Regions from separate parts of the Solibacillus sp. FSL K6-4121 genome, predicted to be linked through region 2. Evidence: predicted binding sites of a transcription regulator. Region 2 holds the regulator's gene; each other region holds the start of a gene.
What was found. Region 2 encodes Rex, which represses fermentation and respiration genes when NADH is low (regulators of the CRP and FNR family bind a similar motif). Its sites were predicted from a motif close to TTGTGAAATATTTCACAA; they were not measured.

Region 1 (10,290 bases), on a different contig from region 2:
GTTTGCGCCAATTCTTGATAAAAATAGCGAGTAGGAAATATAGGCAACAATTATTCCCGCTCCTGTATAAAGCCATTGTTTCGTTGTTAACCGTTTCGCATAAATTTCTTCCCCGTATGCAGCTTCATCAGGGGATTTCTTATTTTTAAACCATAAGTAAAATCCGATAAATTGAATAGGTAAATAGAATAACAGATTCAGCATGGATTCTCCATATAATCCATAGCCGTAAGCAATGTAACCGTATGTCGAACATTGAACAACACCGACTACATATGTTCCAATTTTCCCTTTCGCTGCTAATACAACACAAATAATGCCGGCTATAGATGAAATCGTTCCTAGAAGCGTATCATCCCATAAAATACTAAGAATGAGGATGATGACTGTTGAAACGACTAACCAAGCCTTTTCGAATAACGTCCAATTTTTGAACATAACTACTGTACCTTCTTTCTCCATGATGAATGGCTAAAACGAATATTTATAAGGGCACCCTATTGATGGATAATATTGGCTTTACCCGCTAATATTTTAACATTAATTGGAATTAAATGAATTAATTATTTTATTATATTAACGAGAAATTTTTATATTTTAAGAGAATTATTTGTACACGATATATGAAATATATGTAATTGTGAAGTGAGATTAATGCTCATTGGTATAGGAAGATGCTGTTTGAAAGAGAATGGTCTCAAGTTAATATAAATTCGAGGTTTGCTGCATATGTTATGAATGAATAATAGCAGGGGATGTGGTTCCATTTATTGAAAAGGCGCTTCTTATTATCATTATTTTAAGACTTATTTCAGGAAGTATTGAATTGACGGCTGCTGCTTTAATGTTTAAATTCAATGATTTGGAAAAGGCCTTTTATATCAATACAATGTTAGCCTTAGTAGGTCCGGTTGTTCTAATCGTTACGACTGGACTAGCTCTACTAGGTCTGGCAGAGAAAATTTCATTGACTAGGATAATATGCCTTTTTGCAGGCATTTCCCTTATTCTGTTCAGTTTGAAATCTCAATAATTTTAAGGACCGTTCCAGCCGCAAAAGCTGTCAGGTCCTTATTTTTTTATGTTGCTTTTTTGGATTTCTCGATTTCCTCGACATTGATGCATTTGAAGACAACAAATAACAGTATGAATCCTAATACACCTGCCACAATATAGCTGACATTGAGATAGTCTTTCATGACGAGTGACATAATAGGGGGGCCGGCTGCAACACCGATAAATCTCGCTGAGCTATAGAAAGAAGAAACTGTGCCTCTTAATTCTTTGTTGATGTTATCTGTAATAATTGTGTCAAGTGCAGGCAAGAGGGCACCAATGGCGATTCCGACTATACTTGTTACTACGAGCAAAAGAATGAGTTTTTTGCTTGTATAACCTACGAAAACAATGCTTGTAGACATGGCAATTAACGAAATAACAATTATTTTTTTCATTCTTTTCAAGTCGCCTTTAATTTTACGACCAGAAACATAAGAAGAAATACACAATAGTAAAAGTGGGATAGCTAGTACAAAACCTTTCTTAACACCTTTTATATCATGAACTTTTTCGAGGTTGTCGGATAAGAAAAATAACATACTGAATAATATCAGCATAACGAGTACACCATTTAAAAAAATGGTATACAACCATTTTCCTTTCTCTTTGAAAACTTCCTTTGTATTACTTAAAAATTCCTTGAACTTTAAAGGTTCATCTTTTTCTTTAGGGACTTTTACAAAGAAAAAGATAAGTAAAATAGAAATTAAACTAAGCGCTGAAATAGAGAAGAAGGGCAGAAACCATAAAACTGCTGCAAATATTGAACCTAAAATGGGGCTCAACACTTTACCGAACGTATTAGAGGTTTCAATTATTCCTAATGTCGAACTTATTTTTTCATCATCATCCTGATATAGGTCACCTACAAGGGGCATAACGATCGGCATTGCTCCTGCCGCACCGATCCCTTGAATAACCCTACCAATAATGATCATCATGTACGGGTCATCCATTTTCCAGGAAGCAAACCCGGCAATAAGACCACCGATTAAAGCGAGGATTAAACTAGGTAATATTACCATTTTCCTTCCAAATCGGTCTGATAAATAACCTGCTACAGGTATAAGGAAAATTGCTGCAATAGAATAGCTTGTAATAATCATGCTTGATTGGAATGATGTAATCCCGACCTTATCCTCAAGTATCGGAAGCACCGGTATAAGCATGGAATTTCCCAGTGTCATGATAAGAGGAATTGAAGTTAAACTGACAATACACATGACACTAACTTGAGCCTTACTTTTGTCCATTACCACACCTCGACTAATTTGTTTATTTATAAAGGTATGGTTTCCTTTCGTGGTCTTTTTATGCGTAGCATTATTTTACATAGTTTCACGAATCAGTTCTATGCGGATAAGTGTTGTCCAAATGCGTTAAAATAACAGTTCAAAAGCCATCTTGCCGAAGTATAGTCCGAATACGATCATTAATATGGCTGAAATGAAGGAAACGATTTTCAAAAGCCTCGTGGATAATAATTTTCGTGCAACACTGGAGAAAAAGGACATTAGAAAATCCACTAAAATAATACCAACTAAAATAGCAATACTAAGAATTATGATTTGATAGATTGTAGTTGACCCAGCATTTTTTGCAAGGATGGAGCCATATATCCCAAGCCAGAAAAGAATCGTTAGCGGGTTTAGCAGCGACATGAAGAAACCGGACATAATCGATTGTCTAAGACGTGTTCTTTTTTTGGTATTTGAATCCATCTCAATTTTATGTAGCGATAGAAGATTTTCTATACCTGTATACAAAAGGACAAAACAGCCGAAAGACCAAAGTATCGTTTTTAATAATTCCGATTCAATAAATTGTCCAATCCCAAAATAAACAACAAACATATAGATGACATCGGTTACTATGGCACCGAGACTAAAAAACCAGGCATGAAAAAAACCGTTTTTCAAACCCGTATTTATTAAAACGGTTTTAACAGGTCCAATTGTTGCAGCCATAGATATGCCTAAAAAGACATACGTCAAAATAGAATTCATGAATAGCCCCCCAAGAAAATGATTTCCTTGCATTTTATTCCGAGTCAATGACTTCTAGGACTAGTTAATGGGAAAATGAAATAGAAAATGTGATGAATAAATAAAACTGCTGAACTTGATGGTGAGATTAATTATAGATTGCAGAAAAATAAGATTTTCTAATGAATTCTGTTCTGCTTGGAGATGCAGGTGGGAGATTGAAGTGTGTAATGCGCTAAATAGCGGAATGAATGGTCTTCTGTCAATATTCCGGACACGGGCTAAGAGACTTTTTTTGCTACCGCCCTTCGGTTGCTCTGCTTTTCATCACCACATCCCCAGGTCTGGGCATGTGGTGATGAAAACCCTATAAGAGAACTTTAAGAGGCACTTTGTAAAAAGCGCTCCTGCTGATTTCTCTCAAATTGATTCGGTGATAAATAGCCAAGTGTGGAATGACGTCGACGCTCATTGTAAAACTTCACTATATAAGCTTCCACACTCTTTCTTGCTTCATTTTTGGTTTGAAATCGGTGACGATATATCCATTCTTTTTTTATCGTCGCATGGAATGATTCAATACACGCATTGTCATAAGGATCCCCTTTACGACTCATGCTAATTTGAATCCCTTGTTCTTTTAATAGTTTTGTATAACCATTGGCGCAATATTGTGCGCCACGATCGGAGTGATGGATTAATCCTTTTGTCGGTTTTCGAACGGATAAAGCATGCTTTAATGCTTCTTCAACCAATGTTTCTTCCATATGATCCGCAATCGCCCAACCCACAATTTTTCGGGAATATAAATCCATGATGGACGCGAGATACACCCAGCCTTCTAACGTTCGGATATAGGTAATGTCTGCGACCCATACTTTGTTTTTTTCTAAGACATGAAATTCTCGGTTTACTATATTCGGATAAATAAATTGCTTATGATTTGAATCTGTTGTTCGTTGCACAGACTTAGGGAACACAGCGCTTAATCCTAAATCCCGCATCATATTAGCGATTTTCTTTTGTGAGCAGACATAGCCCCAATTTGCTAAATCTTGAGCAATACGAGGACTACCATATGTTCCAAAACTTTTCGCGTAAGATTTATGTATCTGCTGGGTGAGCTCTGTATCGCGTACTTCCTTTTCAGATAAAGGCTGGTTTTGCATTTTACGCCATTCATAATATCCACTTTTGGAAACCTTTAATATCGTGCACATCTTCGCAATTCTAAATTTGTGTTTATGCTTTTCCATAAATGCATAAATCACTCGGGGTTTTTCGCAAAGATGTGCATAGCCTTTTTTAGAATGGCATTCTCTTCTTCCAGATCACGCACTTTCTTCTCATAAGCTGCCTGAACTTTTTCCAATTCGCTTGATGTGATGTAACGTGTAATATCTTCACTTTTGGCATCACGATAATCTTTAATCCATTTATGAATCGTTGAAGTACCAATTTCAAATTTAAATGCCAGGTCGGAGACTTTTACGCCCTCCTCTAAAACGGATTTTAAAATGTATTCTTTTGTTTGTGCGTCTAATCGCTTTCGAGTTTGTTTTTCTTTCATCGGTTCCACGTCCTTTTTTAGATATCTTTATCTTAAAGTGTCTCTTAAGACGTGTCCATTTTTCATACTAACCTAACCTCAAACGTTCCCTTATTTAATCTAAAATGAGCTATCACCTTCAAATAACGGTAAAGTTTCCCCTTATTTTAGGAGGGCATTCACAATCCGATAAGAAATAGTTATGGATTTTCATAAATAACCCATAATTTTATTTATATACCATATTACATATAATAAAATTACAGTCTTAATACTTAGGGGGATAAATATGATTCTTGGATTACATCATGCGCAAATTACGATACCAAAAGGCGCCGAAGAAGAAGGAAAGAATTTTTATTGCCATGTCTTACGTTTAGAAGAAATTCAAAAGCCAGATTCGCTTCAAGGAAGAGGGGGCTTTTGGTTACAAGTTGGTAGTACACAAGTTCATGTAGGAACAGAAGATGGTTTTGACAGATTATCAACGAAAGCCCATTTAGCATATGAGGTAGAAGATGTATCCTATTGGAAAGAAGTATTGATTGAAAATGATATAAAAATATTAGAATCAGTGCCTATTCCCATTTTTGAACGTTTTGAGTTTAGAGATCCTTTTGGAAACAGAGTCGAGATGATAAGTAACACTAAAAAATAGTTCAAGTAATTCACCTATTTAAACGGATTTCTCCACTCCATTAAAACACCGTAATGACAGAATCCTGTATATCGCCGTTTACTACGGACTGAACGTATAGTTCCGGTGTCATGTCCTTTTCATAACGATGGTAGCCGGGCATGCGACTTCCTCCTAATAATCTTTCCAGCTTGAGATAGACGACTATGTCATACATCGATAACATGAGCCATTTTCCTAAGCCTAACTTTCGATAAACAGGACTTACACAAATATCGACTACATAAAGTGTATTGCCGTTTTGATTGTGATTTCTAATATAACCGTTGTCTGTTATTTCCTCCCATGTATGGTGCGGTGCATTCATATCAAAGTCGACAAGCAAGGCTGTCATAGAGCCAGCAAGTTTACCTTCTACTTCAATACACAATGCACCTTCTGGAAATAGCACAGTATGATTTTTTAATTGCTCCGTATTCCACCATAATTCTTCGGGGAATGGAGGGGGGAAACATTCTTTTTGAATGCGGATTAATTCAGCGAAATCCTCTTCCCGATAATTTCGAATCGTCGCAGGGAACGGTTTACTTTCATTGGATACATATAACTCTTTATAATACATTGTTCCGCCTCATTTCCGGTTTGGATTAAGATCTTTGCGCAAGTATTTCTAAGTTGTAGCACTCCGCTTTTATAAGTTTCTTCTTATTAATTACTGCATAAATTTATTTACCTAAAAAAATTATCGCAAAAAAATACTTCATTAAAATAAAATATAAAAGAATAATTCAACCCGAAAAATCACAGAATATCTCTTAAAATACATAAAAATAAAAGTTTTTAATCGGTTCAAATTACAGAATATTCGATTATTTTATTTTTCCTAATTTTATTTCATTTTTCTAATTGTAACAAGTGATTCTTTGTGCTATCGTTGCTTAATGAATGGGTATGTGAAAGGAATTACAAATAAGTATGAACTTTCGTTAGAAAAAATATTGGTGTTGGCAAAGGAGAGTTATTATGTCAGAAATGAATAATCAGCAGGTAGAAAAAGTGTCTGTTACACAAGAGCAATTAGACGTATTAGACCAACTATTAAAGCCAGAGGTACAGGCTTCATTGACTACTTTGGTAGATAATTTACCGAAATTAGCTGAAATGACAACTTTATTAACAAAAGCGTATGATTTCGCATCAAGTGTTGCAACAGATGAAACGCTAAAAAATGATACAGTAGCTGCAGTTACTGAAATGGCAAGCCCAGTAGTAGGAACAGCAAAATCTATTGCTCAAACTGCAATTGAAGCGAAAGACCGTGCTGAAGTAAGCAATGAAACAGTAGGCGTATTTGGCTTATTAAAAATGTTGAAAGACCCTCAAGTACAAGGGGCATTACGTTTTGCAAATGCATTTTTACAAGTAGCAGCTGAACGTAAAGAAACGAAATAATTGCATAATCTATTTATTGGAGGATATTGATCATGGTAACTAAAGAAATCGTTATTTTAGGTGCTGGGTTTGCCGGTGTATTAGCTGCTCAAACAGCTCGCAAATTTTTAACTACGAATGAAGCGCGTATTACAGTCGTAAACCAATTCCCAACACATCAAATTATTACAGAATTACACCGTCTTGCAGGTGGAACAATTAAAGAAGGCGCTGTATCTTTATCACTTGAAAAAATCTTCAAAGGCTTAGATATTAACCTTGAAATCGCTAAAGTGAACAGCTTTAATGTAAATAATAAAGAAGTAGCACTTTCAAACGGCAAAACTTTACAATATGATACGTTAGTAGTTGCTTTAGGAAGCCAAACTGGATTCTTCGGTATCCCAGGCTTAGAGGAAAACTCTTTCGTATTAAAATCTGTTGATGAAGCAAACGCTATTCGCGAGCATATTGAAGCTCGTATTAAAGAATACGCTAAAACTAAAGATGAAGCAGACGCGACAATCGTTATCGGCGGTGGCGGTTTAACAGGTGTTGAGCTTGTAGGTGAAATCGTTGACCACTTCCCGAAAGTAGCGGAAAAATACGGTGTACAATTCGAAGACCTAAAAATCAAGCTAGTTGAAGCAGGTCCAAAAATTTTACCAGTATTCCCGGATAACTTAATCGACCGTGCGACAACTTCATTACAAAAACGTGGTGTTGAATTTATCACGTCAACTCCTGTTACAGGTGTAGAAGGAAATGTAATTCAGTTAAAAGACCGTGAGCCAATCGTAGCTAATACATTAGTATGGACTGGTGGGGTTGCACCACTTCCAATCGTAGGTGAATCTGGTTTAGCAGCAGATCGCGGTAAAGCGACAATCAACGATTTCCTACAATCAACTTCTCACCCAGAAGTATTTGTAATCGGTGATGCTTCAGCACATATTCCTAACCCGGGCGACCGTCCAACTTATGCACCAACAGCACAAGTTGCATGGCAGCAAGGTGAAGTAGCAGGCTATAACATCTTCGCTCAAATTAAAGGCGCAGATTTAAAAGAATTCAAATTTACAAACTCTGGTACTTTAGGTTCTTTAGGACGTAAAGACGGTATCGCTACAATTGGTGCTAACAATACGCAACTAGTAGGATTACCAGCTTCACTGATGAAAGAAGCTTCAAATGTTCGTTATATGACACATATTAAAGCGCTATTCGGTTTAGCGTATTAATTATATGGCATACTAGAAAGTTTATTACTTTCTGGTATGTCTTTTTTTTAGGAATAAATTTCACTTTTTTGGTAAAAACCTATTATAATGGAATAAAATAATTGATGAGGTGATATATAGTTGAAATATTTTGAAGCATCCAACTCTTTATTTCTTTTAAATGAGCAACAGCGGAACCAATTTTCAAGACTTGAATACTATGATTACTTTTATCACTTAATTCACCCAGACTTCCATTCCTTATCATTCGCGAATTTTAGTTTAAGTGATTTATGGGTTTACTATTACTTCGAGGAAGTTCCGATTATAAATTCCGAGCATGCGCTCCACTATTTATTAAGGAATTTTATGCTAAATGAAGTCCTGATCAGTGCGAAATTTAAACGATTGAAGAAAACGACAATCGGTTCCTATACCAATGCTTTAATGGCAGCTGTTCTCACAGTAAATCTGTTTATGGATATTTTAAGCGAGCTTCTCAGTTCCATACCGAAAGAAGAAAGCGATTTTTACATGAAATTTGAAAACAGCTCGAAGCAACTATTTAATGATCGCTTTGCAACTTATGAGCATTATCCGAAAAAACTTGTCCTCATTGAGACTATGATTATTAAAAGCATGCGGGGATACCTAGAACAGCATGAAGCGACCTATACTGATCGGAAATTAAACGTAATACGTTTTATGGATCAATTTACAATTACAAAAAGAGAGCTATTTGAGCTGCCGGTAGTTTAAAAGAATAGGAGGTCCGCAAATCTATGGTAGAACGTGTGAAAACAATACATGAGCTAGAAATTTATCGATCACAGCCATTCCCATCGCAGGAAGCACAGTATGAGGGTTTTGAATCGATTTTTACATACATTATTCAAAAAGGCGATGCTGAAACAATCAATGACTTTATACTCTTGGAGAGTAAGCCATTTATATTGTCTCACGACTACAACATGAAGCTGTTGCAATACTTAATGAATCAAGAACCTTATTTCAAGGACAACTTAAAAGAGTGTCTAGCTGTACTCTATTTAGTAATTGGGCATTGCTATTATTTTAGTCTGGATTTCGAAAAGGCGAAAAACTACTATAAAATTGCGAGTAGCTATGCACTTCAATTCGAAAATTACTCCGTCCTGTCAATCGCAATGAATAACTACACTGCAGCACAGAAGGAAGTTTTGCCGAGTGATGTATTATGGCAATTGAGTAAACTCCCAGCAGTCTTTTTTAAGATGGGGTCAGAATATGATGAGCGATACTTCATAACACGATTTATTGCGCATATTGAAATATCACTACAACTTAATAAAGTTCAGTATGCTGAAAGTTTATATAATAGCTATTTTACGGGATATGAAGTGGAAAAGGATTCTCGCATTGATTTACATATTCGTGTACTTCGGGGGAAAATACATTATCAAAAAGGTGAATATGAAACAGCAATAGAGCTGCTGCATGAAGTACTCATCGTCTGTATGAATTTAAAAAGAAATAAAGATTTAGTTCAGGAATGTTATACGTTCATTACCGACTCATATAAAATGCTGAATGAGGATAGCATCTCTCGGGAAATGGAACAATTTCATGCGCTGTTTTACCGGAAAATTGAAACAGACAAGCGCTATATGGAAAAGTATATTAAAGCTGCCTATGACAATGAGTATGAACAGGATGAGCATTTCCTATCTCCTTTATCACGATTTAAACTTGCAGGAAAGTGTTTATTGAGTAATGTAGAAAATGATGGGCATACACTAGTTCTAGTGGATTGCAAAATATTAACATGTGAAGAAGAAAGCATTAGTGAAATCCTTTATTTAATCAATGACGAAATGATGAAGGCAATGAAGCAAGAGATTATTACGAGCACACGAATCGACGCGTCGACAATCGGCTATATCATCCAATTATCGGAACAGGAGACCGATGAGCTGTGCGCAAAGGTGTTTGCAAAAATCCGCGAGCAATACCCAAGGAACGGCAGTGTGTTGGAGGCCATCTATTTTGCCTCGGTTAATAATAAGGAAAATAATCTGGCAAACTATCAAAAATGTCTCGATTTAGCGTATGCCTATATTTATTATGAACTTTACAAATAGTTTTATTTGATTCATCACCATAAGTTGGGGATGACAAAATTACCGCCTCGCGATAGCACAAGCGGCTTGATTAGGTGTTTTTTACTTCACTATATAACGAGGGCAAAATTTTGGGATTGGTGGGCCTCGCAAACGACAATAAAGGCAGTGTTAGCGCTGTCTTGCCGCAGCCCACCAATCAATCAAATGAAATTTTATTAGAAAAACAACCCCATGTTCTGGTGATTAGCCTTTTATTTTACAAAATATTCAAAAAATAACTTCCGTAATTGGGATTCTACTATTAAAA
Region 2 (10,290 bases):
GGTTAAAAAGTGGCACACCGAGATGCTGTTCGATGTTCGCAATTGATTTACTTAATGCTGGCTGGGAAATAGCTAAAACTTCTGCCGCACGTGTCATATGTTGCATTGTAGCAACGGTTTTGAAATATTGAAGCTGTTCAATCTCCATAATTCAACCCCCACATTATTCATAACTTTTTCGAATCAAAACAATAAGAATAATAAATTGTACTTATATATCTATACTCTTTATAATAAGCGATAGCAGCAAGTTTTCATAACAAAAATAATTTAAAATTTCAATAGTTTTTATAAATTTTTATAAAATGGACATAATTAATTTTACAAAGGGGTCTAATAGACAATGAAACTCATCGCGCCGAAACCTTTTACAATGGAAGCCGGTAAACGTGCTGTTTTATTACTGCATGGATTTACTGGAAATACAAATGATGTAAAACGTTTAGGAAAATATTTAGCGGATCGTAACTACACAGTTCATGCACCATTATATAAAGGTCATGGCGGTGGTCCTGACTTATTAATCCAATCTCAACCAACTGAGTGGTGGGATAGTGTAATCGAAGGCTATGATGATTTACGTAATCGTGGCTATGAAGAAATCGCAGTAGCAGGTGTTTCTCTTGGGGGCATTTTCTCCTTAAAGCTTGGAGAAGAACGACCAACAAAGGCAATTGTTACAATGTCTGCTCCAGCAATGTCAAAATCGACGGATAGTCTGCAAAATCGAATTGTTGAATATGCGATTAACTATAAAAAGTTATCAGGTACGTATGATGAAACAGTGGATAGCCATACTAAAATTGCTGAACTCATGAAAATGCCTTCTTTAAATTATTTACAGAGTATGATTAATGAAACAAGCGAAAAGTTAAATGTCATTGAAACACCTGTTCATATTTTACGTGGTTTTGAAGATGATGAATATTATTGTGAAAGTGCCGATCTAATTTATAGTTCAGTAAATTCACGAATTAAATCAATTAAAACTTTCATTAATTCCGGACATATATTAACATTAGGTAAAGAACGTGAATTAGTGTTTGAAGAAATTTACCGTTTCTTTGAAGGTTTAAAGTGGAAAGAGTAGAATTACTCGAAGTAAGTGTATTAAGATAAATAGTGTCCCCTTGCAAAAATCCCCGTTTTTGCAATGATATATTTGAAAGACATTCCATGCTCTTCTGGGTGGGAATGTACCCTTTCTTGACGAGTGGAGTTTTATTTACTCGTCACAAAAAACGAGCGCCAAATGGATCCCCGTCCATTTAACGCTCGTTTTTCTATTCTTTTGAATTTGCGAGTACGAGAATTTTTGCTAATTGCGCACGTGTAATATTGCCTTTTGGCGAGAATGTAGTAGCGCTAGTCCCTTGTACAATACCACTATCAAATAAATAAGTAATTGCTGCTTGTGTTTCATAAGCATAGTTCTCGATATCCTTAAATGGAGCAAGTTCTTTTGGTTCAAACTCTTCTCCAGCTAAAGTATTTGATAGGCGCATTAAAACTAAAGCTAGCTGTGAGCGTGTAATATTGCCTTGTGGATTGAAATAGCCATCATTTTCAAGGACTAATCCCGCTTCATATGCTGCAGCAATTTCATTTTGTGTTTGCTGAGCATAATGGCTAATGTCTTTAAATGGGGCAGGTTTTGTTGCCTTTAATTCAAAAGCACGTGAAATAACCGATAATACTTGGGCACGTGTCATATTTGCATTCGGCTTAAAAGAACCATCTTGGAACCCACTCATAAAGCCTTGAGTATAAGCGATATCAATATATTCTTTACCCCAATGATTTTTAGTATCCTGAAATGGTGCTTCTTTCAATACCTCTTCTGGAGTCATTTCTTCTACTTCTTTAATGATGGAGTTTAAATAATCATTCATCATCTTATCTGCGACCACTTTATAGCCCGCTTCACTTAAATGAATATTTGCAGGGTTAGGAAGGTACGCTTTCGAATCAGCTGCAATTAATTGGGCTACTTCTGAAAAAATACCTTTATTAGTTTCTACTATATTTTTAATTGAATTGTTTATCGTTGTTACAAGCATATTTAATTGTGTTTGGATAACTGGGTCTTGAATAGCGGGAAATGGATTGTAAAGTCCCATTACGATAATATCAACATTCGGATTAATCGAATAAATAGTTTTGAAAATCTTATCATAGTTCGATGATACTTCCTGTACTCCTTTTAAAACACCTGCTGCATCAAATGTAATGCTACCTGTCTCTGAGCGAGTCACATATTTCAATATATCATTTGCACCTACACTTAATGTAATTAGGTCGGCTTCCTGAATTGCCTGTTTAATAGAAGCTGTTTTTTCTGACGGACCATTTAGATCATAAATTGGCTTTGTAACATTTTCAACAATATCGTTTAATACATTTACAGTTGTATAGCCCGGGTAAGAAAACCCTTTGTTAAACTGGATTCCCTCTTGCTCATCCATATAACTTTTAGCGATTAGATCGGCATACCCGAGTCCAATTTCACTATTTTCATTCACCCCTGCTGCTAATGAATCACCAAGTGCTAAATAGTTCAATAAATCACTTTTTTCTTCAGCACTTACCGTTGTAGAAAAAGGCAGTATTAGTTGCAATACCATTAGTAGTACTACAAAAACCGAGAATCTTTTCATCCAATTTCCCCCTTATTATGTAACTTGTTCATATTATAATTTATTGGTTATTAAAAAACAAAATCTTCTTATATTATTTATTTTAGGCTTATAACCATAACATGGTGTTGCTTTTCTAATAAAATTCCACTTTGATTGGTGGGCTGCGGCAAGACAGCGCTAAAGCCACGTGATACGTGTCTTTATCACTGCCTTTATTGCCGTTTGGGAGGCCCACCAATCCCAAAATTTTGCCCTCGTTATAAAGTGAAGTAAAAAACACCTAATCAAGCCGCTTGTGCTATCGCGAGTCGGCAATTTTGTCATCCCCAACTTATGGTGATGAACCTTATTTTAGACAAAAAACATCGTATGACTTCATAATCATACGATGTTTTAACTCCAATTAAGGTTTTCTATATTAATTTCGGATAATGATTAATTACGAATTACATCATCCCTGGCATACCCATGCCGCCCATATCCGGCATACCGCTGCCAGCTGGTTCTGGAATATCTGCAACTACTGCTTCAGTTGTTAAGAATAGTGAAGCTACAGAAGCTGCATTTTGTAATGCTGAACGTGTAACTTTTGCTGGGTCAACTACACCTGCTTCAATCATGTTTACCCACTCGCCTGTTGCTGCGTTAAAACCGATTCCAATTTCTTCACGTTTTAGGCGGTCAACGATAATTGAACCTTCTAAACCAGCATTTTCAGCAATTTGACGTACTGGCTCTTCTAATGCACGTAAAATAATACGTACACCTGTTGCTACATCGCCTTCTACTTGTTCTAATACTTTTTCAACTGCTGCGTATACATTTAGAAGTGCTGTACCACCACCTGATACGATACCTTCTTCTACTGCTGCACGTGTTGAGTTCAATGCATCTTCAATACGTAATTTGCGCTCTTTTAATTCTGTTTCTGTTGCTGCACCAACTTTAATTACTGCAACACCACCAGCTAATTTTGCTAAGCGCTCTTGTAATTTTTCTTTATCAAATTCTGAAGTTGTTTCAGCAAGTTGTGCGCGGATTTGGTTTACACGACCAGCTACTGCATCTGTGTTACCAGCACCTTCAACGATTGTTGTGTTATCTTTTGATACGATAACTTTAGCAGCACGACCTAAAGATGATAAATCAGCTGATTTTAAATCTAAGCCAAGATCTTGAGTAATTACTTGTCCACCCGTTAATACAGCAATATCTTCTAACATTGCTTTACGACGGTCACCGAAGCCTGGAGCTTTTACAGCTACTGCGTTGAATGTACCACGTAATTTATTTACTACTAATGTTGCAAGAGCTTCCCCTTCAACATCTTCAGCAATAATTAAAATTGGACGACCTTGTTGTACTACTTGCTCTAACACTGGTAAAATTTCTTGAATGTTAGCGATTTTTTTATCTGTAATTAAAATGAATGGGTTATCTAGTACCGCTTCCATTTTATCTGTGTCTGTTACCATGTAGTGTGATGCATAGCCACGGTCAAATTGCATACCTTCCACTACATCTAATTCTGTTGTAAAACCTTTTGATTCTTCAATTGTAATAACGCCGTCGTTTCCTACGCGCTCCATCGCATCTGCAATGTATTGACCGATTTCTTCATCCGCTGAAGAGATTGCCGCTACTTGTGCGATTGATTCTTTATTTTCTACTGGACGTGAAATCGCTTGAAGCTCTGTTAATGCAGCTGCAACCGCTTTGTCCATCCCTTTACGAATACCTACTGGATTAGCACCAGCTGTTACGTTTTTAAGACCTTCACGAATCATAGCCTGTGCTAAAACTGTTGCAGTAGTTGTACCGTCACCAGCAATTTCATTCGTTTTAGAAGCAACTTCAGCTACTAATTTTGCACCCATATTTTCAAATGCATTTTCTAATTCAATTTCTTTGGCGATTGATACACCGTCATTTGTAATAAGTGGAGAACCGAATTTTTTCTCTAAAACAACGTTACGTCCTTTAGGTCCTAAAGTTACTTTTACAGCGTTAGCTAATTTATCTACACCAGATGCCATTAATGAACGTGCTTCTTCTGAAAACTTAATATCTTTTGCCATAATTCATTTTCCTCCTAAAATTTGCGATCTATTATTTAAATATATTTTTTATGAAGATGAGCAGCTAGCAAAGTTTAATATGTAAAACTAGCTGCATAATTACGTTTTAATTTGGAATTATCCGACAATTGCAAGTACATCGCTCTCACGTATAATTAAATATTCTACGCCGTCGTACTTCACTTCCGTACCAGAGAATTTAGAGAAGATAATTTCGTCGCCTTCTTTTACGTCAAGCTCAAGACGAGTGCCGTTGTCAAGAACACGACCTGTACCTACTGCCACTACTTTACCAGTTTGTGGTTTTTCTTTTGCTGAGTCGGGTAAAACGATACCAAATGCCGTCTTTTCCTCTACCTCAACAAGTTCGATAATGATGCGATCTCCTAATGGTCTTAACAATTGAAACAACCTCCTAAAGAAATTTTCTTTTTAGCACTCTCAATTGTCGAGTGCTAACACATTTATTAGTTTAATGAATTCTATATTTTTTTGCAAGTATGTGCTTTAAAAAATTTTGTTTTATTGCTAAATTCCTCTACAATAAAGAAGTAATGTATGCTAATGGCTATATCATAATAGTCCTTAGTTAAATGTATAATAAAAAATACGGCATTTCACACGATTTTTGTGTAGAATTTCATGCTGTAACAATTAGAAAGAAGGTTATTAATCCGTGACGTCTACCTCATCTTCTAAGTTTAAAACACAGAAAACTGCATTTTATGTGTTATTAACTTATATCATTTGTCAATTATCAGTCTTATTACTTATATTCATTCCTAGTTTAAAAGATTCCCTTTTACAACTTTTTTCTGGTGTATCTGAGCAAGACCGTATAATTAAATTACAGGCTTGGTGGACAACAATAGCATTTGGGGTCGCATTTGTCGTGAGTTTTATTTTGATCTCCCGCAATAAGCAATTTTGGGATGTTTTTAAAGGGGAAAAAGCGTCGATTGGGTCATCCATCGGTTGGGGGATTATTGGATTTTTCCTCGTATTTTTAGGGCAAACTATTGGAGCGTATATAGAGCTCGCCTTAGGAATTGATATGGGTTCAGAAAATACAGAAGCAATTATGAATGTCACAAAAGTAGCACCTATCATGATTGTTGCTACCGTATTTCTAGGACCAGTTTTGGAAGAACTCGTATTCCGTCGCGTTATTTTCGGTTCAATTATTCAAAATTATAACTTCTGGATTGCGAGCATTATTAGTGCTATCATCTTTGCAGCCATTCATATGGACTTCACTCACATTTTACTTTATACCATTTGTGGTATGATTTTTTCATTTTTATATTATAAAACAAAGCGACTTCTCACACCGATTATCGCCCATATTCTTTTAAATGGGTTCGTGACATTTGTGCAGATGAATGCAGATAAGTTTCAAGTGTAATTTTTCAAACCCGCTATAGATTGAATAGCGGGTTTTTCAATTCCATAAATATGGACTGCAGTATTTTACAATAAAAAAACGCTACCCCTTTTGATAGCGTTTTACCTTAACTATTCATTTGCTCCATTTGTCGACGTTGCTGTTCAAGCAGCTCTTCTACTTGCAGCTCACGTTCACGTTCTTCCTCTTCCAGTATACGTTCCTTTTCGGCCGCTTCGTATTTCCGATAGCCGATACGCGAAATGACAATGCTGATCTCATATAAAATAAAAAGCGGAATCGCAATTATAATATTCGATACTAAATCAGGCGGTGCCAACAGTACTGAAATAACGATTAATACAAAGTAGGCATACTTACGAAACTTTATCATGAGCTTAGGATTAATAATGCCAAGACGGGATATAAACAATGTAACAACAGGCAATTGAAATAGTATACCAAACGGTACTACCAGCTTGATTAAAAAAGAGAAGAATTCGTTAATACCAATTGTTTGTGTAATATTCAAGTCTGCCGATAAATCCGTCATAAAGCGCATAATAAATGGGAATAATATATAGTAGGCAAAGGCAATTCCTCCAATACCTAAAACAAATGCATAAGGGATATACTTCAACGTCGCTTTACGTTCCATTTCATGCAAGCCAGGAGTAATAAAAGCCCATAGCTGATAAAGCAAAAGCGGAGACACAATGACTGCTGCCACAATAAAGGTTACTTGTAAATAAACAGTTAAAGGATCTGCCGGACTAAATGCATTCATGGAAAAACTAGCAGCTAAATCGCTACGTTGAATGTGTCGAATTAGTGGTTTAGCTGTATAAAACCCTATAAAAAGAGCCATTACAAAGAAAATCGCCACGAAAAACAAGCGCTTTCTAAGCTCCTCCATATGTTCAACTACAGTTAATTCTCTTGAATTCATAGTAAGACTTCCTTATTTACTTAACGTCATTTTTTTCATTATCTTTATGTTCAATAACTTTTTTCTTGTTATCAAAATCATCATCGTCATCTGTCAAGCCTTTCGTAGCGCTACGGAACTCGCGTAAAGTAGTCCCCATCGCACGACCTAATGATGGCAATTTTTTTGGTCCAAAAATTAATAAAGCAATAAGTCCAATGATAATTAGGCTCACCGGTCCAATCGCATTTAAATGCACAACCACTATAGCCACCTCCTCTATTATTATGTACATTTTACAGTAATTAACTAGAATTTGCTATTTATAGTAATGTGAACAATTTGTTACTAACCTGAATTTCGCACTAAATAAATAAGTGCCTGTAATTCTACCGATAAATCGATGTTCATTACTTTTAATGTATCGGGTACGGATAATCGTACAGGCGTGAAGTTTAAAATCCCTTTTGCATTCATTTTAACAAGACGGTCTGTCATCATTTGGGCAGATCGTGATGGGACAGTAAGAATGGCTAACTCTGCGCCAAATTCTTCATACATTTCCTCTAAACGATCTGGATGGAATACAGGGATGTCGCTAACTGTCGTTCCTTCAAGAGGTGCTTTCGTATCAAATGCGACAACAATACGTGTATTATGATTTTTTTGGAAATTATATTTTAGTAGACCATTCCCTAGGTTACCGACTCCTATTAACGCGACATTCATCGCTTCGTCCTGGTCCAATGTTTGACGGAAAAACTCTAGCAAATATTGTACGTCATAGCCATACCCCTTTTTACCGAGTGCCCCAAAATAAGAAAAATCACGTCGAATCGTTGCTGAATCTATTTTCATCGCATCACTTAATTCTTGTGATGAAATACGCTTTTTACCTTCATTTGAGAAGTTTTTTAAAAACCGATAATAAAGAGGAAGTCTTTTTGTCGTTGCTTGTGGAATTTTTATATCTGGTTTCACACATTCTCCTCCTATGTACATTTGAAAATTGTTAGGCCAACATTATGTTGGTCATTCAGGTGTTGCTACATAATCCAGCACTCTTTGCCTGAGCTCTCCCTATTTGAGCAGAAGCAAGTTAATCTTACTAAACTACTAGCAACAAGTAAAGTATCCATCGTTGCGTACGATGTTCCCATCCATTAAACTAAATAGGAGAAACTGAGGTGTAAAAATGATTGTCTTACAAGTAAATCAATTATATAAATCCTTTATTACCGATGAAATTTTAAGTGGTGTAAAGTTGGAAGTTCAACACCGTGATCGTATTGCATTAGTCGGTCGAAACGGTGCAGGGAAATCAACGTTATTAAAAATAATTGCTGGGCAAATGAGTTACGACTCAGGTGAAATTATTATTCCGAAAGATATACGACTCGGCTACCTGGAGCAACATGCAGGAATCGATTCAGAACTATCAATTTGGGACGAAATGATGACAATTTTTTCAAGCCTACAAAATCAAGAACAGAAGCTGCGCCAGTTAGAAAAACAAATGGCAGATCCAAGCATCTATGAAAACACTGAACAATATACACGTGTTACTGGAGAATATGACCAATTACAGCATGACTTCAAAGATGCAGGTGGCTACCAATATGAAGCCGATACACGTTCCGTATTACATGGGATGCAGTTTTTTCCTGAGGACTATGATAAGCCGATTCGCTCACTTTCCGGCGGACAACGGACACGCCTAGCCCTTGCGAAGCTTCTTTTATCAAAGCCGGATTTACTGATTTTGGATGAACCGACAAACCATTTGGATATTGAGACATTGTCATGGCTGGAAGGGTATTTAAAAGGGTATGAAGGTGCAATTTTAATCGTTTCCCATGACCGATACTTTTTAGACCAGGTTGTGTCGATCGTTTATGAAGTATCACGAACGAAAGTATCAAAATATGTTGGGAATTACAGTGGTTATTTAGAAGAAAAGGCAAAAAATTATGAGCGGGACTTAAAAATGTATGAACGCCAAATGGATGAAAAATCAAAGCTTGAAACATTCATTCAAAAAAACTTAGCTCGTGCCTCGACAACAAAAATGGCCCAGTCCCGTCGTAAAGTATTGGAAAAAACAAATTGGATGGACTCTCCTGATGGCGATGAAAAAAGTGCGAACTTTGGTTTTACTATTGAGCGTCAAAGTGGAAATGATGTACTATCCATTGATGATTTATCAATCGGCTTCTCCCAAAAGGAAATTTCGACAAATATTCGAATGCGCGTATTTAGGGAAGACCGCATTGCCCTTGTCGGACCGAATGGTGTCGGCAAGTCTACCTTATTAAAAACAATCGTTAAAGATATACAGGCACTTGCAGGAGATATTCGTTACGGTACGAATGTCCAAATTGGCTACTATGATCAGGAACAGGCAAAACTCCATTCCAATAAATCTGTATTAAGTGAACTTTGGGATGAATGGCCATTATTAAACGAAAAAGATATCCGCAATATTTTGGGGCGCTTCCTTTTTAGTGGCGATGACGTGGCGAAATCTGTAAACTCACTGTCCGGTGGCGAAAAAGCACGTCTTGCACTGGCAAAATTAATGATGCAAAAATCTAACTTTCTTGTACTAGATGAGCCTACAAACCATTTGGACTTAGACAGTAAAGAAATATTGGAAAATGCATTAATCGATTATCCAGGGACGCTTCTTTTCGTTTCACACGACCGTTACTTCATTAACCGGATCGCAACTAAAGTTATTGAACTATCCAGCACAGGTTCTTTTGAATATTTAGGAGACTATGACTATTATTTAGAGAAAAAAGAAGAACTTCAAGAGCTGGCTGCTATGCAAACACCTGCAACTGAAAAAAATGCGGCAGAAAAAAATACTCAAATGAAATCGACATCTATGATTGATAAAGATACGAAAAAGAGAGAACGCCAAATTCGCCGTGCTGTCGAGGAAATCGAAGTAAATATGGGTGCATTGGCTGACACTATTGCAACATTTGAAGAGCAACTTTGTGATCCTGCCATTTACTCAGACCATGAAAAAACATTATCGATACAATCTGAATTAAATGAAGTAAAGCAGCAACACGAGGAACTTGAGATGGAATGGCTTGAACTAAATGACGAACTAGAACAACTATAGTAAAGGAGTGTCCAAAAGAAATTTTGGGCACTCTTTTTTACTGTAGCCTCTTTTGTAAGTAACTCTAGTTCTCATTATTATTGTATAATACTAATTCTATAATTTGCCTATCAACATAATAATCA
Region 3 (10,290 bases), on a different contig from region 2:
GAACAGTTAGGTCTACTAAATACTACCTCCTCACATAAAATCGGAGAATCATTACCGAATCATTTAACAGTGGAAACTGCACCGTATATTCATCCATTAATAGGCATGAATGACATTTCTCCATATGATTTTAATGAATAATAAAACCAGCTATTTTTTTCATTTCTGAATGAAAATAGCTGGTTTTTTGTTGTATTAAAGTTTGTTTGACTTCAAAATACTTTATAATATGTGGATTGTTTATCTTCATCGAAAAAGGGAAATGTTTTTAAAATATAATAAAAAGTTAAGGGAATTATGACATGACACTTTTAAACATTAAAGTCGCAAAATATAAATGTCAGAAGTTTTTAAAGAAACTATTAATTAATAATATGTATGTGATTATGTTAGTATAATAAAAACTTATATGATGTCCGAAGTTTGATGTCAAATAATGTAAAATGAAAAGGTTTACAAAATTAAAGGAGAAGGTGCGCAAACATGGATTTCGTTTGGGGAATCATAGGTATTGTTGGAATCGTAGCGATTGCTATAGCATTGTCAAATAACCGTAAAGCAATTCAGTGGAGAATTATTATATCAGGTTTAATTGTACAACTAATTTTCGCATTTATCGTATTAAAGTGGTCATATGGCCGTGAAAGATTAATGCAACTTTCTGAAGGGGTACAAAAGTTAATAAGTTATGCAAATGAAGGGATTTCCTTCGTATTTGGCGGATTAGCAGATCCGAATAATGTTGGATTTGTTTTTGCAATGAGTGTATTAACGATTATTATTTTCTTCTCTTCTTTAATCTCTGTTCTTTACTATCTAGGGATTATGCAATTTATCATTAAAATTATCGGTGGCTTTTTATCAAAAGTGTTAGGAACAACAAAAGCAGAGTCGGTGAATGCTGCTGCTAATATTTTCGTTGGTCAAACAGAAGCACCGCTTGTAATTCGTCCATTTTTAAATAAAATGACAAAGTCACAAATGTTCGCTGTTATGACTGGTGGTCTTGCATCGGTATCAGGTTCTGTATTAATCGGGTATTCTTTATTAGGTGTGCCTCTTGAATACTTATTGGCTGCAAGTTTCATGGCCGCTCCAGCAGGTTTGGTTATGGCAAAGCTAATGATTCCTGAAACAGAAGAAATCGATGAAGCAGATTTCAAACTAGAACGTAATTCTGAAGCGACAAACGTTATTGATGCTGCTGCATCCGGGGCATCTGACGGTTTAAAATTAGCAGTAAACGTTGGTGCAATGTTACTAAGTTTCATCGCATTAATCGCATTGCTGAATGGTATTTTAGGTGGCGTAACTGGCTGGATAGGTAACTTTACAGGATGGACAGCCTTAGATAACGTAACACTTGAAGGTATTTTAGGATATGTATTTGCTCCATTAGCATTTTTAATTGGTGTACCATGGGATGAAGCAGTTCGCGCCGGTTCATTTATTGGTCAAAAATTAATTTTAAATGAATTTGTAGCGTATTCTAACTTCGGTCCTGTGATTGGTGAATTTTCGGATAAGACAGCTATTATCATTTCATTTGCGCTATGCGGATTTGCTAATTTAAGCTCAATGGGTATCTTAATTGGTGGTCTTGGCGGTATGGCTCCTGAAAAACGTAGTATGATTGCAAAACTTGCGGTTAAGGCAGTTGCTGCAGGTACGTTAGCATCTCTATTATCAGCTGCTATTGCAGGTATGTTTATTTAAATAAGAAATTATTATATAGGAGACTGTGCTAAAACTTAGTTTAGCGCAGTCTTTTTTTAGTAAGTAATTTCGCTAGCAAGCTTTTCTAGTACTTGTCGATTTGTTAGGACATAACCCCGATCTTTCTTCGTTAAGTATCCTTCTTCGCAAAATTGTGCCAGAACAAATAATAAATGTCGGTATGATACCCCTAAATATTCGCATACCTCTGTATGTTTTTCTTTATAGAATTGTTTATCAGACGATAGTAAAATGAATGATGCCAGTCTATTTTCTAATGGATAAGCCTGGTTTTGAGTATATTTGGCTGTCATATCCATAGTTTTTTGACTTAAAAAAAGACAGAGCATTTTTAAAAATACCGGATCAGCTAATAATTTTTCTTTCACTTCACGGATGGAAATTGCAAAACAAATGGATGTTGTAACGGTCTGGATGCCTTTTGAGTAACGTTCTGCATTTAATAATTCCATTTCTCCCATAAATGTAGGAGATGTTATAAAATCAATTAGAGAAATTTTCCCGTTTTTATGTGTAACATATAATTTTGCTTTTCCTTCAATCATGTAATACAAATAGTCGGGAAAAGAATGCTCATGAAAAATATACTCCCCTTTATCAAATTCATAAACTTGTATAAAAGGATTAATATCAAATGAAAAATATTGAGAAATAGGGTATTGCTCAATATAAGGTTTACTTTCTTCTAGTGATAACTTTCTCAAATTATAAAGCAACTCCTTAATATAAAATATGAGATATCTCACATTATTGTACAAATTGTCGTGCTATTATTCAACATTATAAGAATGGAAGAAGGCTATATTATTATGAACAATCAGCGTTGGCTGGCAAAGAATTTTTTTATGTTCTTTATTACGTGGGGTATATTTTTACCTTATTGGACAGGCTGGCTTATTAATGACAAAGGTTTAACCGTTTCAGATGCGAGTATTATTATGGGGTTTGGTTTAGTTGCACGAGCAATCTCGACAATCCTTATTTTCCCGTATGTCTCAAAAATAATGAGCAATAAAAATGTACTTATATTCTTCACAGTGGCATCTTTAGTAACCGCACTACTTTATGTACCTATCGATTCTTTTGTAGGCTTATTCATCATGACGATGCTTTTTAGTGCATTGTATCCTGCATTATTACCTGCAGTGGAAAGCAGCGCAGCGACATTAATGCAGCAAGGTGGAATTCATTATGGTAAGGCACGTTCACTAGGTTCATTTGGCTATGTAGTTGCTGTATTAATTATTAGTATGATTACAGGAATGTACGGCGAACAAATGATTTTATGGGCGATGATTTTCGGTTTAACTGCATTATTAGCAATTCAACTAATGCCCGCCCCAAATGTTTTGAGCTTAGCTCCTTCAAAGGAAACTGGAAAAGCATTATCGATGAAAGGGCTATTTGATGTAAAAAGTTTTATTGTCGTATTATTTGTAGTGATCTTACTTCAAGGGGCACATGCCTCTTACTATAATTATGGCTATATATATTTACAGGAGTTAAACGTAAACCCCTTTTATATCGGAATGATATTGAATGTCGCAGTGTTATTTGAGATTATTTACTTTTTAAAAGCAGATACGTTCTTAACGAAGTGGAAGCCATCATCGTTAATGTTATTGGCAGCGGTTGGTTCAACTGTACGTTGGATTATGATATATGCTTTTCCAAATATGCCTATGTTTATTGTGTCTCAGGCACTTCACGCACTGTCATTTGCAATGGCGCATTACGCATTCATCCGCTACATATCTCAAGCATTACCGAAAGAACAAATCCCGAATGCACAGGGGATTTATTCTGCGCTTGCAATGAGTTTAAGTGCTGCGATCTTAACGCTTTTAGGTGGAGCTCTGTATGAAGTTGAACCTAGTTTGGCATTTTTAGGAATGGTTATTTGTACAGGACCAGCTATTGTATTGATACTATTGACGAAAAATCGTTTTAATTATTAAGGAATGCGGATTGACAGCACGTAGTCAATTTTCTATAATGAAGAACATATATTAATGAAAACGATGATGGAACAAGTACGTATTGGACTTCGTGAGCAGAAAGAGATTTCTTGGCTGAAAAAATCTCCGCGAAAATTACGGAAAGCTACTCCAGAGTGCAGCTAATACCTGCCGTATGCTTACGTTATAAGCACTTGAGATATAATGCTTTATGCATTATAAATTAGGGTGGTACCACGAGATAACAGTCTTCGTCCCTTTACCGGGATGAAGGCTTTTTTTGTGCCCAATTCATCGTACTTCAAAAACATTACAGGAGGATATAATTATGACTACAAAAACAATGACAGGTTCTGAAATTCGTCGTCTATATCTTGATTTTTTTAAAGAAAAAGGACATCATATTGAACCATCCGCACCATTAGTGCCAATTAATGACCCATCACTTTTATGGATCAACTCGGGAGTTGCGACATTAAAGCCATATTTTGACGGACGTATTATTCCGGATAACCCACGTATTACAAATGCACAAAAATCTATTCGTACAAATGATATCGAGAATGTAGGGAAAACAGCACGTCACCATACTTTCTTTGAAATGCTGGGGAATTTCTCAATCGGGGATTACTTTAAAAAAGAATCAATTCATTACGCTTGGGAATTTTTAACGGACGAAAAATGGATGGGCTTTGATCCGGAAAAGTTATCAGTAACTATTCACCCGGAAGACCAAGAAGCTTATGATGTATGGCACAACGAAATCGGTATTCCGAAAGAGCGTTTAATTCGTTTGGAAGGAAACTTCTGGGATATCGGAGAAGGTCCATCTGGTCCGAACTCAGAAATCTTCTATGACCGTGGTGAAGCATATGGTTTTGGGGCACCTCCAGAAGAAATGTATACAGGTGGGGAAAATGAGCGATATTTAGAAGTGTGGAATTTAGTGTTTTCTCAATTCAATCACAATCCTGATGGAACATATACGCCACTGCCGAAGCAAAATATTGATACAGGTATGGGTCTGGAGCGTATAGTTTCTGTTGTACAAAATGTACCAACGAACTTTGATACAGATCTATTCATGCCAATCATTGAAAAAACTGAAAGCTTTGCTAACCGTTCATACAAACGCCCGCACGAAGTAGACTTAAAAGAAATCTTCGGTTCAGCAGAAGATATTAATACACCGTTCAAAGTAATTGCTGACCATATCCGTACAGTAGCATTTGCAATTGGTGACGGAGCATTGCCATCAAACGAAGGACGAGGCTATGTATTACGTCGTTTATTACGTAGAGCAGTTCGTTACGCGAAAAAAATCGGTATTGAAAAGCCGTTTATGTTTGAATTAGTTCCGACTGTAGGGGAGATTATGCAAGATTTCTATCCACAAGTAAAAGAAAAGGAAGCATTTATTCAACGTGTTATTAAAAACGAAGAAGTTCGCTTCCATGAAACACTTGATGGAGGACTTGCAATCTTTAACGAAGTAGTTGAGAGTCAAAAAGCAAAAGGTGAAACTGTAATTCCTGGACCGGATGCATTCCGTCTTTACGATACATTCGGTTTCCCAATCGAATTAACGGAAGAATATGCAGAAGAAGTTGGCATGACAGTTGATCATGATGGTTTCGAAGCTTCTATGGAACAACAACGTAATCGAGCTCGTAACGCGCGTGCAGATGTTGATTCTATGCAAGTGCAAAACGAAGTGCTTTCAAACTTAAAACAGCAATCAACATTTATTTATGATGCATTAGAAGCTTCAGCAAAAATTGCTGCGATTGTTGTAAATGGTCAAGAAACGACAACGGCTAATGAAGGTGAAGAGGCATTAATTATTCTTTCTGAAACACCATTCTATGCTGAAATGGGTGGTCAAATTGCTGATACTGGAGTTATTGAAGCAGACGGATTCACTGCCATTGTTAAAGATGTTCAAAAGGCGCCAAATGGTCAACCATTACACACTGTTGTAGTGGAATCAGGTGAAATGAATGTTGGGGATGAGGCTACTGCGAAAGTAGATGAATCAAAACGTAAATTAATCCTTAAAAACCATACAGCAACACACTTAATGCACCGTGCCTTAAAGGATGTATTAGGTGACCATGTAGCACAAGCAGGCTCTTACGTTGGACCTGACCGTTTACGTTTCGACTTCTCTCACTTCGGTGCAGCAACAAAAGAGGAACTTGCACAAGTAGAGCGTGCAGTAAATGAAAAAATTTGGGAAGACATCGAAGTTGTAATTCAGGAGATGGATATCGATTCTGCAAAAGCAATGGGCGCAATGGCTCTATTCGGTGAAAAATATGGTGATGTTGTACGCGTAGTAGCTGTTTCAGATTATTCGATTGAGCTATGCGGTGGACTGCATGTAAGCCGTTCTTCAGAAATTGGTATCTTCAAAATTGTTTCAGAAGGTGGTATCGGTGCAGGTACTCGTCGAATCGAAGCTGTAACAGGTAAAGCGGCGTATGAAGCAATCAAAGAAGAAGAAGCTATTTTAAATGAAGCAGCAGCTCTATTAAAAGCAAATCCAAAAGATGTTTCAACACGTGTAGCAGGTCTACAGGCAGACTATAAACAATTACAACGTGAAAATGAATCATTATCACAAAAAATTGCAAATGCTCAAGCGGGGGCAGTATTGGATGCAGCACAAAAAATCGGTGACGTAACAGTACTTGCAACAAAAGTGGATGCAAAAGATAATAATCAATTGCGTCAAATGATGGATGACTTAAAAGAAAAAATGCAGGCAGCTGTTATTGTACTAGGTGCAGTAGATGGCGATAAAGTAATGCTATGCGCAGGTGTAACGAAAGATATCGTAGGTGGTAACTACCATGCCGGTAACATTGTAAAGGTTGTTGCTGAAGCATGTGGCGGTAAAGGCGGCGGTCGTCCTGATATGGCTATGGCTGGTGCTAAAGATGCTTCAAAACTAGAAGAAGCGTTAAATGGAGTCTATGAAAAAGTAAAATCTTTCTAAACATCTAAAATTTACTACTAGCATATTTGAAGTGCTTGCGGGAATAAGTTATAATGATAAAAATGGAGATGGGCTTCTATGCTCCATCTCTTTATTGCTGAAAGCGAGGTGCTGGTCTTGAGTTCTTTCGATAAAACGATGAAATTTAGTTTTCCAGAGGAATCTATGGAACAAGAAGTAAAGCAAGTGATGCTGAAGGTGTATACGGCTTTAGAGGAAAAAGGGTATAATCCAACAAACCAAATTGTAGGGTATTTATTATCTGGTGACCCGGCATACATCCCTCGCCACCAGGACGCACGTAATTTAATCCGCAAGCTGGAGCGCGATGAAATTTTAGAGGAGCTCGTGAAGTTTTATATTAGAAGGAATGCTGAGGCAGAAAAATGAAGATTATGGGTTTAGACGTCGGCTCGAAAACAGTCGGCGTAGCAATTAGTGATGCGTTCGGTTGGACAGCGCAAGGAATCGAAACAATAAAAATTGATGAAGCAGCAGGCAAGTTTGGGATTGAACGTATTAACGAACTTGTAAAGGCACACAATGTTACTGAATTCGTTGTGGGTTATCCAAAAAACATGAATAATACTATCGGTCCGCGTGGGGAAGCTTCTGAGAACTATAAAAAGTTATTGGAAGATACTTTCGGTTTTCCTGTCAAACTGTGGGATGAGCGTATGACGACGATGGCTGCTGAACGCATGCTTATTGAAGCGGATGTTAGCCGAAAAAAACGCAAGCAAGTAATTGATAAAATGGCTGCGGTCATGATTTTACAAGGTTATTTAGACAGTAAAAACTAAACGCTCTATTCAATCAAGGCAATTAGTTTGAGCTTTTCTAACAATGTTGCTTTTGTTAGGGCTTATTTGTATTTAAATGCAATGGCTTTATGTATAATATACGAAGCAACAACCGGCAATACTTAAATTTAATGAAGAGGTGACTTTCATGTCAGAACAACAAAACAATATTACTGTAGTCGATGAAAACGGCAATGAACAACTTTGCGAAATTTTACACACTTTTGATTCGGAAGAATTCGGTAAATCATACGTGTTATATTCTTTAGTAGGTGCAGAAGAAGATGAAGATGGAGCAGTAGAAATCTTTGCATCTGCATTCGTACCTGCTGAAAATGGTGAAGATGGCGAATTAACGCCTATCGAAACTGAAGCAGAATGGGATTTAATCGAAGAAGTATTAAACCAAATTGAAGACGAATTAGGCGAAGAAGAATAATTCATTCGATATTATAAAAAAACAGAGTGGGTGACGAGCCTTCTCTGTTTTATTATTTAGGAGGAAATTTAATGGAAGAAAATATTTTTATTTTACAAACAGAAGATGGCGGGGAGCAACAATGCCGCGTCATATTCAATTTTGATTCAGATGAACATTCTTATGTACTGTTTACGCTAGTTGGTGATGAAGAGGCTGGTATTTCAGCATTGCGTTATGTTTTGGATGAAAATGGCGAGATGGGCGGCTTCTCAGATATTGAAACAGAAGAAGAATGGGCAATGGTAGAAGAAGTAATGAATACCGTAATGGCTGAGTTTGGTGCAGATCAAACAAATTACTTCACAATTACGAATGATAACGATGAAGAAATTATGTGCCAAATTTTACATCGTTTTGAAAATGGCGGGAAAAATTATTTATTTTACGCTACTTTAGAAGACGGTGAACCACAGCTAGAAGAAGTATTCGCTTCTGCGTACATTCCTGGTGAAAATGGTGAAGTAGAAGATCTTTTACCAATCGAAACCGATGCTGAGTGGGCAATGGTCGAGCAAGTTTTAAACTCATTATCACAAAATTAGTCCAAAACCTAACTGACGTTATTCGTTAGTTAGGTTTTTTTATAGTGCTGTGAGGTTTCTTAATATATTTGGAAAAAGAACATTTTTCTCTTTAAAACGTCGCTAATAAAATACAAAACATGCAACATTCATTGTTCATTATTGTATCGGAAGTAAAATTTATGTATCATATGAAAGAGAAAAAGGGGGGGCTCCCGTGCTAGATGAAAATTCAAAAAAGGAAATGTTCAATAAGATGAATGAGCGTAAAGGAGAAGTTAAAACTGTGCGAAAAATAGTAGGAATCATCGCACTTGTCGTTCTCATCATTATCGCGATTGCAGGATACTCAGGTTATAACTATGTTACATCCGCATTAGAACCAATGGATCCAGAATCAAATAAGCAAATTGAAGTTGAAATTCCAATGGGTTCCGGGATTACTTTGATTTCAAGCATTCTGGAAGACAAGGGAATCATTAAAGATGCGAGGATTTTTAAATATTATACAAAATTTAAAAATGAATCTGCATTCCAGGCTGGTGACTATTCTTTAACACAATCAATGACATTGGATGAAATTATTGAAAGCTTGAAAACGGGCCGAGTATATCGAGAGCCGGCATTTACAATGACGATTCCAGAAGGATTGACACTTGAGCAGGTTGCAAGCGTCATACAGAAAAATACCTCTCACAAAGCAGAAGATTTCATGAAAAAAGTCACGGACGTTGCTTATGTAGAGCAGTTAATGACTGAATATCCAGATTTATTAACCGAGAATATTTTAAATGAAAATATTCGCCATGCATTGGAAGGTTATTTATATCCTGCAACATATCCGTTTTATGAAGAAAATCCATCCATTGAAGAGATTGTAAAGACAATGCTCACTTCGATGAACACAATTGTTTCGGAATATACACCGATTTTGGAAGAACGTGAAATGACAGTGCACGAATTGTTGACTTTTGCTTCATTACTTGAAGAAGAGGCAACAGCGCAAACTGACCGTGAAACAATTGCTAGTGTATTTTATAACCGTATGGATATTGATATGCCATTACAAACCGATCCGACTGTTTTATATGCTTTAGGCTCACATAAGGATCGCGTGTTGTATGAAGATTTAGAAGTAGACAACCCATATAATACGTATCAGAATGTAGGATTGCCTCCTGGACCGATAGCAGGAGCGGGGAAAACGTCGATAGAAGCGGCTTTAAATCCTTCACAAACCGATTATTTATATTTCCTGGCTGATAAAGAAGGTACGAATCACTTCGCAAAATCATATGATGAGCATTTGGCAAACATTGAGAAATATTTGCGATAATTAGAATGAAAGGAATCGGATAGCTTTTAAAATCCGTCTAAAGATGGATTTTAGTAAAGATTATTCGCATTCCTTTTCTTTTCATGCTATTATAAGTTGTGATTTTTTGTCCTTATATAACAATTTTGTAGGCGCAAACATCTTCGTTTCGTCTTTTTTCTTATGGATATAAGATATGCGTAAACAACCAGGTAAAGGGAGAATGAAGAATGGAATTATCAGACGCTTATATTGCTTCCTTCATTTCTGAGCGTGATGAGTTATTAGTAGAAATGGAAAACTTCGCAAAACAACATCATGTCCCAATTATGCAGCTTGCCGGAATTGAATCATTGAATCAAATATTGCGTATTCAAAAACCGAAAGCTATTTTGGAAATTGGTACGGCCATTGGCTATTCTGCACTGCGAATGGCAAAGGCATTGCCCGATTGTCAGATTGTGACAATTGAAC

Region 1: MHH95_RS13950 (DUF1641 domain-containing protein) is a predicted target of Rex. The motif match lies at 6,182-6,199, and genes of this name have one in related genera.
Region 3: yeiL (transcriptional regulator YeiL) is a predicted target of Rex. The motif match lies at 2,468-2,485, and genes of this name have one in related genera.

Annotation. Positions count from the first base shown of each region.
Region 1 covers NZ_JBBOCS010000002.1:894,301-904,590, reverse strand. The annotation lists gene pnuC (nicotinamide riboside transporter PnuC) at 1-462, opposite strand, end outside; gene MHH95_RS13985 (YqhV family protein) at 758-1,033, shown strand; gene MHH95_RS13980 (MFS transporter) at 1,080-2,312, opposite strand; gene MHH95_RS13975 (LysE family translocator) at 2,439-3,065, opposite strand; gene MHH95_RS13970 (IS3 family transposase) at 3,425-4,300, opposite strand; gene MHH95_RS13965 (transposase) at 4,312-4,614, opposite strand; gene MHH95_RS13960 (VOC family protein) at 4,883-5,251, shown strand; partial or broken gene MHH95_RS13955 (GNAT family N-acetyltransferase) at 5,301-5,852, opposite strand; gene MHH95_RS13950 (DUF1641 domain-containing protein) at 6,254-6,682, shown strand; gene MHH95_RS13945 (NAD(P)/FAD-dependent oxidoreductase) at 6,715-7,902, shown strand; gene MHH95_RS13940 (serine protease) at 8,023-8,640, shown strand; gene MHH95_RS13935 (dehydrogenase) at 8,664-10,001, shown strand.
Region 2 covers NZ_JBBOCS010000001.1:520,555-530,844, forward strand. The annotation lists gene MHH95_RS02640 (LysR family transcriptional regulator) at 1-148, opposite strand, end outside; gene MHH95_RS02645 (alpha/beta hydrolase) at 344-1,090, shown strand; gene MHH95_RS02650 (S-layer homology domain-containing protein) at 1,284-2,657, opposite strand; gene groL (chaperonin GroEL) at 3,086-4,717, opposite strand; gene groES (co-chaperone GroES) at 4,835-5,119, opposite strand; gene MHH95_RS02665 (CPBP family intramembrane glutamic endopeptidase) at 5,394-6,122, shown strand; gene tatC (twin-arginine translocase subunit TatC) at 6,229-7,050, opposite strand; gene tatA (twin-arginine translocase TatA/TatE family subunit) at 7,067-7,294, opposite strand; gene MHH95_RS02680 (redox-sensing transcriptional repressor Rex) at 7,378-8,010, opposite strand; gene MHH95_RS02685 (ABC-F family ATP-binding cassette domain-containing protein) at 8,225-10,165, shown strand.
Region 3 covers NZ_JBBOCS010000002.1:1,369,864-1,380,153, reverse strand. The annotation lists gene recD2 (SF1B family DNA helicase RecD2) at 1-141, shown strand, start outside; gene MHH95_RS16620 (NupC/NupG family nucleoside CNT transporter) at 484-1,716, shown strand; gene yeiL (transcriptional regulator YeiL) at 1,773-2,441, opposite strand; gene MHH95_RS16610 (MFS transporter) at 2,547-3,695, shown strand; T-box leader at 3,750-3,957, shown strand; gene alaS (alanine--tRNA ligase) at 4,024-6,696, shown strand; gene MHH95_RS16600 (IreB family regulatory phosphoprotein) at 6,814-7,086, shown strand; gene ruvX (Holliday junction resolvase RuvX) at 7,083-7,499, shown strand; gene MHH95_RS16590 (DUF1292 domain-containing protein) at 7,648-7,938, shown strand; gene MHH95_RS16585 (DUF1292 domain-containing protein) at 8,010-8,522, shown strand; gene mltG (endolytic transglycosylase MltG) at 8,719-9,837, shown strand; gene MHH95_RS16575 (O-methyltransferase) at 10,047-10,290, shown strand, end outside.